2 regions of the Lelliottia sp. CFBP8978 genome follow, and region 2 is predicted to be linked to the other one. Evidence: riboswitches for the same ligand, from Rfam matches in the RefSeq annotation. Region 2 holds a riboswitch; the other holds the start of a gene.
The links. Region 2 has a riboswitch for thiamine pyrophosphate ahead of thiC (phosphomethylpyrimidine synthase ThiC). Riboswitches for the same ligand answer to the same signal wherever they lie in the genome.

Region 1 (4,893 bases), 550 kb from region 2:
TTTCTCGATAACGGTAAATAGGGTAAAGCACAGCAGCAGGAGTAAAAGAGCCGTCACGGCGCCATCCTGACTGCGATAGGATCCAATTTGCTGATAGAGCCAGAAGGGCAACGTGCGGAAATCGTCGTTCCCAAACAGCGCCACCACGCCGAAATCGCCAATCGACAAAACGCTGGCAAAAGCCAGCGCCTGTGCCAGCGGACGTCGTAGCGCACGCAGTTCCACCACGGTTAGCCGCTGCCAGCCATTCATTCCCAGCGACTGGCAGAGCAGGCTGTAGCGCGCGCTCAGATCGCGCATCGGATTTTCGAGCACTTTGAGCGCGTAAGGAATTGCCATCAGCGCGTTGGTGAAAATCACGATACCGTCGGCGTTCTCGGGCAAGCCGATAGTGCTGTTGAACAGCAAAAAGAAACCGGTCGCCAGTACAATACCCGGCATCGCCAGGATCAGCATTCCGCTTAGTTCCAGCGCCTGCCCGCTCAGTTTTAACTGCCGTGCGTACAGCTCGCGGCTGCTCCACAGCAACATCATGGTCAACAAGACACACAGCAACCCGGCGCCCAGCGCGATACGCAGCGATGTCCACAGCGCCTGCCACAGCACCGGCTGTTGCAAGACGGAGAGCAGATTCAGGTTAAGGCCATCTACGACGACTGCCAGCAGCGGCGGCAGCAACAGCGAAAGAGCGAGCAGGATAAGCGTGAAATCCCCCAGCCGACTGCGCAGGCGATCCTGCGGATCGCGCCAGCCGTTGATCTGATGGCTTCCCACCGCAATGGCTTTGCTCAGGCGCTGACTGAGCAGCACCAGCCCCAGACAGCAGAACATCTGGATCATCGCCAGCAGCGCCGCGCGGCCCGGATCATAGTCATAGCTTAGCGCCTGATAAATCGCCAGTTCAATGGTGGTGGCCTGCGGCCCGCCGCCCAGCGAAAGCACGGTGGCAAAGCTGGCGAAGCAGAGCATGAAAATCAGGGCGGCCACGGGAGGGATCTGTCGGCGCAGCCAGGGCCATTCGACAAAGCGGAAAAACGGCCAGCCGCGCATGTCGAGTTGAGCGGCCAGCTGGCGCTGCTCGCCGGGGATATTTTCCAGCGCCTGTAAGAACAGCCGCGTCGCCATCGGCATATTGAAAAAGACGTGAGCCAGCAGAATGCCCTGCAGGCCATAGGGGGAAAAAGTCCATTCGATGCCAACGCTATTTAACAGCGCAGCGATCCATCCCTGCCGACCGTAAACGCTCAGGATCCCAAAGACGGCAACCAGCACCGGCAGGATCAGTGTCATCGCGCACAGGCGCAGCAGCGCTTGTCTTCCGGGGAAGCGGCGGCGATAGAGCGCCCGTGCCAAAAAGATCGCCGGAATAACAGAGAGCAGGGCAGAGAGAAAAGCCTGCCAGAAGGAGAACCGCACCACGTGCCAGAGATAGCTGTCATGCCAGAGCGCGGCAGTGTCGCTTTCTGGCGCGTTGAACCATAGCGCCAGAAAAGCCCCCAGACTCACCGCCACCATCAGGATGGCGGCAGTCAGTCCGGGTATCAGCCAGCCGGGGATTAGCGGCTGACGGCGCGTTGCCATTCGCTAATCCATGCGCTGCGCTGAGAGGAGACCTGCTGTGGCGTGAACTCCAGCGTAGTTTGCGGTTTGGCGAGCTGCTCAAAGCCCGCAGGCAGCGTCACATCGGTTACCGGATACATCCAGTTGCCGGTCGGAATGGCATTCTGGAAAGCGGGAGAGACCATAAATTTCAGGAATTTCTCGGCCAGCTCCGGCTGCTTGCTGGCGGCGGTACGCGCGGCAACTTCCACCTGCAGATAGTGGCCTTCGGTAAAGCTGGCAGCGGCGTAGTTATCCTTTTTCTCTTCGATAACGTGATAGGCCGGGGAGGTGGTGTAGCTGAGCACCAGATCGCTTTCGCCTTTCAGGAACAGGCCGTAGGCCTCGCTCCAGCCTTTGGTGACGGTAACGGTTTTGGCAGCCAGTTTCTGCCAGGCTTCCGGTGCTTTGTCGCCATAGACTTTTTGCATCCACAGCAGCAGACCCAGGCCCGGTGTACTGGTACGCGGATCCTGATAAATCACGCGCCATTTCTGATCGCTCTCGACCAGCTCTTTCAGACTTTTCGGTGGATTCTTCAGCTTATTTTTGTCGTAGACGAAAGCGAAGTAGCCGTAATCAAACGGCACAAAGGTGTCATTTTTCCAGCCGCCAGGCACTGTCACTGCATCGCTGGCTATGCCGCTTTTGGCGAACAGTTTTGTTTGTGAAGCGGCTTCCAGCAGGTTGTTATCCAGACCGAGCACCACGTCCGCCTTGCTGTTTTTGCCTTCCATACGCAGGCGATTGAGCAGCGAAACGCCATCTTCCAGCGCCACAAACTTCAGCTCACAGTTGCAGTCGGCTTCAAAGGCTTTTTTGACCACCGGGCCAGGGCCCCAGTCAGCGGCGAAGGAGTCGTAGGTGTAGACCGTTAAAACAGGCCTGGCAAAAGCAGGCAGCGCGAAGAGCGCCAGTAGGGGGAGAACTTTTTTTAACACTTTGCACCTCAAAGTTGAGTGGCAAAGGATTTTGAGCGACAGCCTCAAATCCCTTCGCCGGCGTTATCCGGATCAGGTTCGACGGGTATTATCTCAGCGCACATCGTTGATGCAGCACCCCGTTGAGAACGGCGGTATTGTAATGATTTGGTGAATATTACGAAAGCGTTATGGTTCCGGCGGCGCAAACCAGGCGGATTTAAAGTCAAACCAGCCGAGCGTGTTCATGCGTAATCCGCGCATACTGCGCTGGCCCTGGATCATCAGCCAGTGGTGAATAAGCGGCACCATCGCCTGCCGGGAGAGCAGTTGCTGGCACCATACCGCCAGATTCATCTCTCCGGCGCGCCACTGCGCGGCGTCCTGCTGCCAGTCCCGGGAGATGCAGTGCTGGATCAGCGGAATTTCATACAGGTGCGAGAACAAAGAGAAGTCTAGCGGCAGAGTGAAGTTAGCGCTGTTCAGCCAGATATCGCTAACAGCCTCTCCGCGATACCACTCATCGTAATCCACCTCCTGAATCTCCAGCGTCACGCCTTCCGCCGCCAGCAGTTTGCTCATAATTCTGGCAATCACGCGATGTTCTACATGCTCGCGGTAGTACGTCAGGGTGATGGACTCCAGTCCGGCAGGTTTTTCTGCGTACCCCGGACGAGCATGATGCCAGCGCGGAAGCAGCCCGTACGCCGGGAACCAGTAGGCCTGGTGCTGATCTTCCGCATGATAAATGAGGCTGGCGGGGGCGAGGATGTGGCTTATCCACTGGCGTACATCATGGCTTGCCCCCCGATGGGTACGGGAATCAAACAGCAGATAATAACAGCCCTCTTCGAGGCGACTCTCGACGGCTTTTTCGCCGGCGGTGGGGCCTTCGAGCGTCAGGCCTGCGCTAAACTCCTCGCCGACATCGGGCAGGACCCAGACGTTAACTTCATCAATCAGGGCGCGATAGCCGAAGTAGTCGTCGAATGCGCGGATTTTGAGCTGGTTGCTGTTGTTGCGCGTCACGGCGTAAGGGCCGGTGCCAACGGGCTGGCTGGCGAAATTCGGCATGGAATGCCACTCGAGTGGCAAAATCATGGAAGGGACGTAGCCCATTAACCAGGGTAACCACTGGTCTGGTTCGGAAAGCTCAATATCCAGAGTCCAGGCGGTTGGCGAGTGGATCCGTGAAATATGCGAATAGAGCGGCAGCTCTCGTGCCCGCTCCAGAGAGGCGATGACATCTTCCATCTCCAGCTCACGCCCGTGATGAAAATGGATGCCGGGACGCAAAAAAAAGCGCCAGTGCAGCGGAGAAAGTTGCTGCCAGTGGTGCGCGATGTCGGCTTCCAGTTCCCCGTTTTCCTCATTTATGCGCGTCAGACCGCTGAAAATTTGCCGCGCCATATGGGTTTCAGAGCGGCGTAACGCGCTACCGGGCAACAGATTTTTCATCGGACGGTAGTAGAGTACGCGCAAGATATGGCGTCCCTGGCGGAAACTACGGCCCAGGTGCGAAACCAGCATCTGGCGCACCGCGGCCTTATCGCCGACCAGTTGCACCAGCTGATCGATTCGGTCCTGCTCCAGCAGATCTTCGGCGCGCTGTTGCTGCAAGGCCAGGCCGGTGTAGAGAAACGTCAACCGCGAACGTTTGCCGCGCCCGGCTTCTGCCTCCCAGCTCAGCCAGCCCTGTTGCTGCATGGTATTGAGCAACGTGCGCATATGGCGGCGCGAACAGCTCAGGAGGTCCGCCAGTTCGTTCAGCGTCGTCTCCTTTGTCTGGCCATCGCAGCACTGCCAGAGGCGGATAAATTGTTGTTGCAGACGACCAGAAGGCATAAAAGGGGAACTCCTGACAAAAAATCAGCAATTTATTAATCCTCATATTAAGCCAATAATTCATTTCGTTGAAGTGAGGAGGTGAATATGAAGAGGTCTACCGCACGTCAGTTTTATCAGCACTACTTTTCAGCGACAAAAGGAGTGTCCTGGCTGGCCCGCCAGTGCGCAGAGCAGCGGCTGAAATTGCTTGAAGATCTGATGCAGTGGGAAGTGACGAATTCGACCTCTGACCGCTGACTCGCCTCGATCATGTGTGACTGAGTATTGGTGCTTATCACCCGCCAGCAAAATGTTTTTGCTGGCTTTTTTCGTTTACTATGCCACTCAAATTCGATCCTCTTTGACAAGGAACTGCGCATGCTCTGGTTGATGACGATGGGCCGCCGCCTGAACGGCGTGTATGCCGCTTTTATGCTGGTGGCCTTTATGATGGGCGTGGCGGGAGCGCTACAGGCCCCGACGCTAAGCCTGTTCCTGAGTCGGGAGGTCGGTGCACAGCCGTTCTGGGTGGGGCTGTTTTACACCG
Region 2 (4,893 bases):
GATCCATAACGACTCCTTACTGATGGTACGGGGCTGAAAGTCGGTGTACCGCCTCCACAAACGCACCCGCATGTTCTGGCGGAACATCCTGATGGATCCCGTGGCCCAGGTTAAAGACGTGACCCTCGCCCTGACCAAATCCGGCCAGAATCGTTGCCACTTCTTCTTCAATACGCGCAGGCTGCGCATACAGCATGGAAGGATCCATGTTGCCCTGCAGCGCCACTTTGTCACCCACGCGACGGCGCGCATCGGCAATATCGGTCGTCCAGTCAAGACCCAGCGCATCACAGCCGGTCGCGGCCAGGGCTTCCAGCCACTGCCCGCCGCCCTTGGTGAACAGTGTCACCGGCACGCGACGGCCTTCGTTTTCACGCAGCAGACCATCAATGATTTTGTGCATGTAATACAGCGAGAACTGCTGATAATCACGCCCGGTCAATACACCACCCCAGGTATCGAAAATCATCACCGACTGCGCGCCTGCTTTAATCTGAGCATTGAGATAAAGCGTGACGCTCTTCGCCAGCTTGTCGAGCAATGCGTGCAGCGCCAGCGGCTCGGCGTACATCATCTTTTTGATCACGGTAAAGGCTTTACTGCTACCGCCTTCAACCATATATGTCGCCAGCGTCCACGGGCTGCCGGAGAAACCAATCAACGGGACTTCGCCTTTCAGCTCGCGTCGGATAGTGCGCACCGCATTCATAACATAGCCCAGCTCCTGCTCCGGATCCGGGATCGGCAGCTTATCAATATCGGCTTTGCTCTTAATCGGAGAGGTAAAGCGCGGGCCTTCGCCTGTTTCAAAGTACAGGCCAAGCCCCATCGCGTCCGGGATGGTCAGGATGTCTGAAAAAAGGATCGCCGCATCAAGCGGGAATCGGCGCAACGGCTGAAGCGTCACTTCACAGGCCAGCTCCGCGTTTTTGCACAGCGACATAAAATCGCCCGCCTGTGCGCGCGTGGCTTTATATTCCGGTAAATAACGGCCCGCCTGGCGCATCATCCATACAGGCGTGATATCAACGGGTTGGCGCAGTAGCGCACGCAGATAACGATCGTTCTTCAGTTCGGTCATTTTTGCAGTTCCTTAAGCGTCATGGCCTCATTGTAACATGTCACTCATCATCAGCCCGACACATTGCCACGGTATCTTCTATCAGGCGGCGAGCGACGGTGCCTGGCGGCGGCAACAGCGGTAGATCGTCATAGCGATACCAGTTTGCCTCCAGCAACTCTTTCGGATCGATAACGATCTCCCCGCTATCATAGTCAGCCATAAATGCGGTCATCAGCGACATCGGGAACGGCCACGGCTGAGACGTCACGTAACGCAGGTTTTTAACCTTGATGCTGCTCTCCTCCATCACTTCCCGGGCAACGGCTTGCTCCAGTGTTTCACCCACTTCGACAAAGCCAGCCAGCACGGTATGGACACCGTTGCGGTGGCGGGTGTGTTGCGCCAGCAGGATGGAGTCATCACGACGAATGGCGACAATAATGCACGGCGCAATTTGCGGATAGTAGCGCTCGCGGCAGTGGTCACACAGCATGGCCCACTCGGATTTGCTGCGGTGCATAGTATGGCCACAGTAGCCACAGAATTTATGGGAACGGAAAAATTCAGCCAGCTGAACCCCACGTCCGGCCAACTGGAAAAGACCGACATCCAGATCGAGCACCTGGCGAACCGAGCCCATATCCTGGCGGCGATTTTGTTGGATCAACCACACGGATTCGCCTTGCCACTCGCCGATCCTGAGTGCGGACTGCCCCGCAAGATCGAAATTTTCTGCCTCGCCATAAGGTAATTCACCGTCGGGCAACCATAATTTTTGTTCGTGACTGACGATCCACCAGCCGCGATCTAATTTTTCAATTATACGATCCATATCTATTGCACTACCTTTGCTTCACAGGCATGTTGGTAACATTATTATTACATTTTGGGTGGGCAGCTTTTAATCTTAACCTTGCGGAGTCAAACATGCTAAACCAGCTACAAAGCCTGACGGAGCGCGTTGGAGGAAGTCATCAACTGGTCGATCGCTGGCTGCACGTGCGCAAACATTTGCTTGTTGCCTACTACAATCTGGTCGGCATTAAGCCTGGCAAAGAATCCTATATGCGGCTTAATGAAAAAGCGCTGGATGATTTTTGTCAGAGCCTCGTTGATTATCTTTCAGACGGTCATTTCAATATTTATGAACGCATTATCCGCGAAATGGAAGGGTCCAGCCCGTATTTAACGGCGACAAAACTCTATCCGCTGCTGGAAGCCAATACCCAGCAGATCATGGACTACTACGACTCAACGCTCGAAAACGCTATCGATCAGGATAATTATCTGGATTTCCAGCAGGCCCTTTCCGATCTCGGTGAAGCGATGGAAGCCCGGTTCACGCTTGAAGACAAGCTCATCGCTCTCGTGCTGGACAGCAATCTGAAGGCCAGCAATGAAGATGACATCGCGCGTCCGGCTTGAGTTCTTATGCGTTAACGAGTAATTTACAAATACCGCTCCTGCCCTGCAGGAGTGTTTTCTTGTCGGAGTGCCCAGAGCGAAAGCCGGGCTGAGACCGTTAATTCGGGATCCGCGGAACCTGATCAGGCTAATACCTGCGAAGGGAACAAGAGTCAACATGCTGTTGTATTACCCTCTCTGGGTGATCACATCTCTTGCTTCATCCGTCGTCTGACAAGCCACTTCCTTCATATTTGGAATGAGCTATGTCTGCAATCAAACTGACCCGCCGCGAACAACGCGCGCAAGCACAACACTTCATTGATACGCTGGAAGGCACCGCTTTCCCCAACTCTAAACGCATTTACATTACCGGTTCGCAAGCAGATATCCGCGTGCCGATGCGTGAAATCCAGCTTAGCCCAACCCTCATCGGCGGCAGCAAAGAAAATCCCCAGTTTGAAGATAACGAAGCCGTACCGGTCTACGACACCTCTGGCCCTTACGGCGATCCCGCTGTCGCCATCAACGTTCAGCAGGGGCTGGAAAAACTACGTCAGCCGTGGATTGATGCCCGCAACGACAGCGAGCCGCTGACCGATCGCAGCTCTGTCTTTACCAAAGAGCGTCTGGCCGATGAGGGTCTGGACGCGCTGCGGTTTACCGGTCTGTTGACGCCGAAACGCGCGAAAGCGGGAAAATGCGTGACGCAATTGCATTACGCTCGTCAGGGCGTAGTTACCCCAGAGATGGAATTCATCGCCATCCGCGAAAACATGGGCCGTGAACGCATTCGTAGCGAAGTTCTGCGCCACCAGCATCCGGGCGAAGGTTTTGGCGCTCGTTTGCCGGAAAACATCACCGCGGAATTCGTGCGTGACGAAGTCGCCGCCGGCCGCGCCATCATCCCTGCCAATATTAACCATCCTGAATCCGAACCGATGATTATTGGCCGTAACTTCCTGGTGAAGGTTAACGCTAATATCGGCAACTCTGCGGTCACCTCTTCCATCGAAGAAGAGGTCGAAAAACTGGTGTGGTCCACCCGCTGGGGTGCGGATACCGTCATGGATCTCTCCACCGGGCGCTACATCCACGAAACCCGCGAATGGATCTTGCGTAACAGCCCGGTTCCTATCGGCACAGTACCCATCTATCAGGCGCTGGAGAAGGTCAACGGGATCGCCGAAGATCTGACCTGGGAAGCCTTCCGCGATACGTTTCTGGAACAGGCCGAACAGGGCGTGGACTATTTCACCATCCACGCTGGCGTCCTGCTGCGCTACGTGCCGATGACCGCCAAACGCCTGACCGGCATTGTCTCGCGCGGCGGTTCCATCATGGCGAAATGGTGTTTATCGCATCATCAGGAAAACTTCCTGTATGAGCATTTCCGCGAAATTTGCGAAATCTGTGCGGCCTATGATGTCTCCCTGTCGCTGGGTGATGGTCTGCGTCCGGGATCGATTCGCGATGCAAACGACGAAGCGCAATTTGCCGAACTGCATACCCTGGGTGAGCTGACCAAAATCGCGTGGGAATATGACGTCCAGGTGATGATCGAAGGTCCCGGCCACGTACCGATGCAGATGATTCGTCGCAATATGACCGAAGAGCTGGAGCACTGTCATGAAGCGCCGTTCTACACCCTGGGACCGCTGACTACCGATATTGCGCCGGGCTATGATCACTTCACCTCCGGGATTGGCGCGGCGATGATCGGCTGGTTTGGCTGCGCGATGCTCTGCTATGTCACGCCGAAAGAACACCTCGGCCTGCCCAATAAAGAGGACGTAAAACAGGGGCTGATCACCTACAAGATCGCCGCCCACGCGGCGGATTTAGCCAAGGGCCATCCCGGCGCGCAAATCCGCGATAACGCCATGTCAAAAGCACGCTTTGAATTCCGCTGGGAGGACCAGTTCAACCTGGCGCTCGATCCGTTCACCGCCCGCGCGTATCACGATGAAACCCTGCCGCAGGAATCCGGCAAAGTGGCACACTTCTGCTCCATGTGCGGCCCCAAATTCTGCTCGATGAAAATCAGCCAGGAAGTGCGCGACTACGCGGCGAAACAGGTGATCGACGTGGGCATGGCGGACATGTCGGAAAACTTCCGCGCCAAAGGCGGCGAAATCTACCTCAAAAAAGAGGAAGTGTAATGTATCAACCTGACTTTCCCCCTGTCCCCTTCCGCCTCGGGCTTTATCCGGTGGTAGATAGCGTCACGTGGCTGGAACGCCTGCTTGCAGCAGGCGTAAAAACGCTTCAGCTACGCATCAAGGATAAACCTGATGATGAGGTTGAAGGCGATGTTATGGCCGCGATTACGCTGGGGCATCGTTACGATGCCCGGCTGTTCATCAACGATTACTGGCGGCTCGCGGTTAAGCATCAGGCGTACGGCGTACATCTTGGTCAGGAAG

Region 1: another riboswitch for thiamine pyrophosphate. It lies ahead of thiB (thiamine ABC transporter substrate binding subunit); the one in region 2 lies ahead of thiC (phosphomethylpyrimidine synthase ThiC).

Annotation. Positions count from the first base shown of each region.
Region 1 is NZ_CM188253.1:757,760-762,652, forward strand. It holds gene thiP (thiamine/thiamine pyrophosphate ABC transporter permease ThiP) at 1-1,581, opposite strand, end outside; gene thiB (thiamine ABC transporter substrate binding subunit) at 1,557-2,540, opposite strand; TPP riboswitch at 2,572-2,672, opposite strand; gene sgrR (HTH-type transcriptional regulator SgrR) at 2,709-4,364, opposite strand; gene sgrT (glucose uptake inhibitor SgrT) at 4,452-4,604, shown strand; gene SOM82_RS03550 (sugar efflux transporter) at 4,725-4,893, shown strand, end outside.
Region 2 is NZ_CM188253.1:205,962-210,854, reverse strand. It holds gene nfi (deoxyribonuclease V) at 1-7, opposite strand, end outside; gene hemE (uroporphyrinogen decarboxylase) at 17-1,081, opposite strand; gene nudC (NAD(+) diphosphatase) at 1,122-1,895, opposite strand; gene rsd (sigma D regulator) at 1,991-2,488, shown strand; TPP riboswitch at 2,542-2,650, shown strand; gene thiC (phosphomethylpyrimidine synthase ThiC) at 2,734-4,629, shown strand; gene thiE (thiamine phosphate synthase) at 4,629-4,893, shown strand, end outside.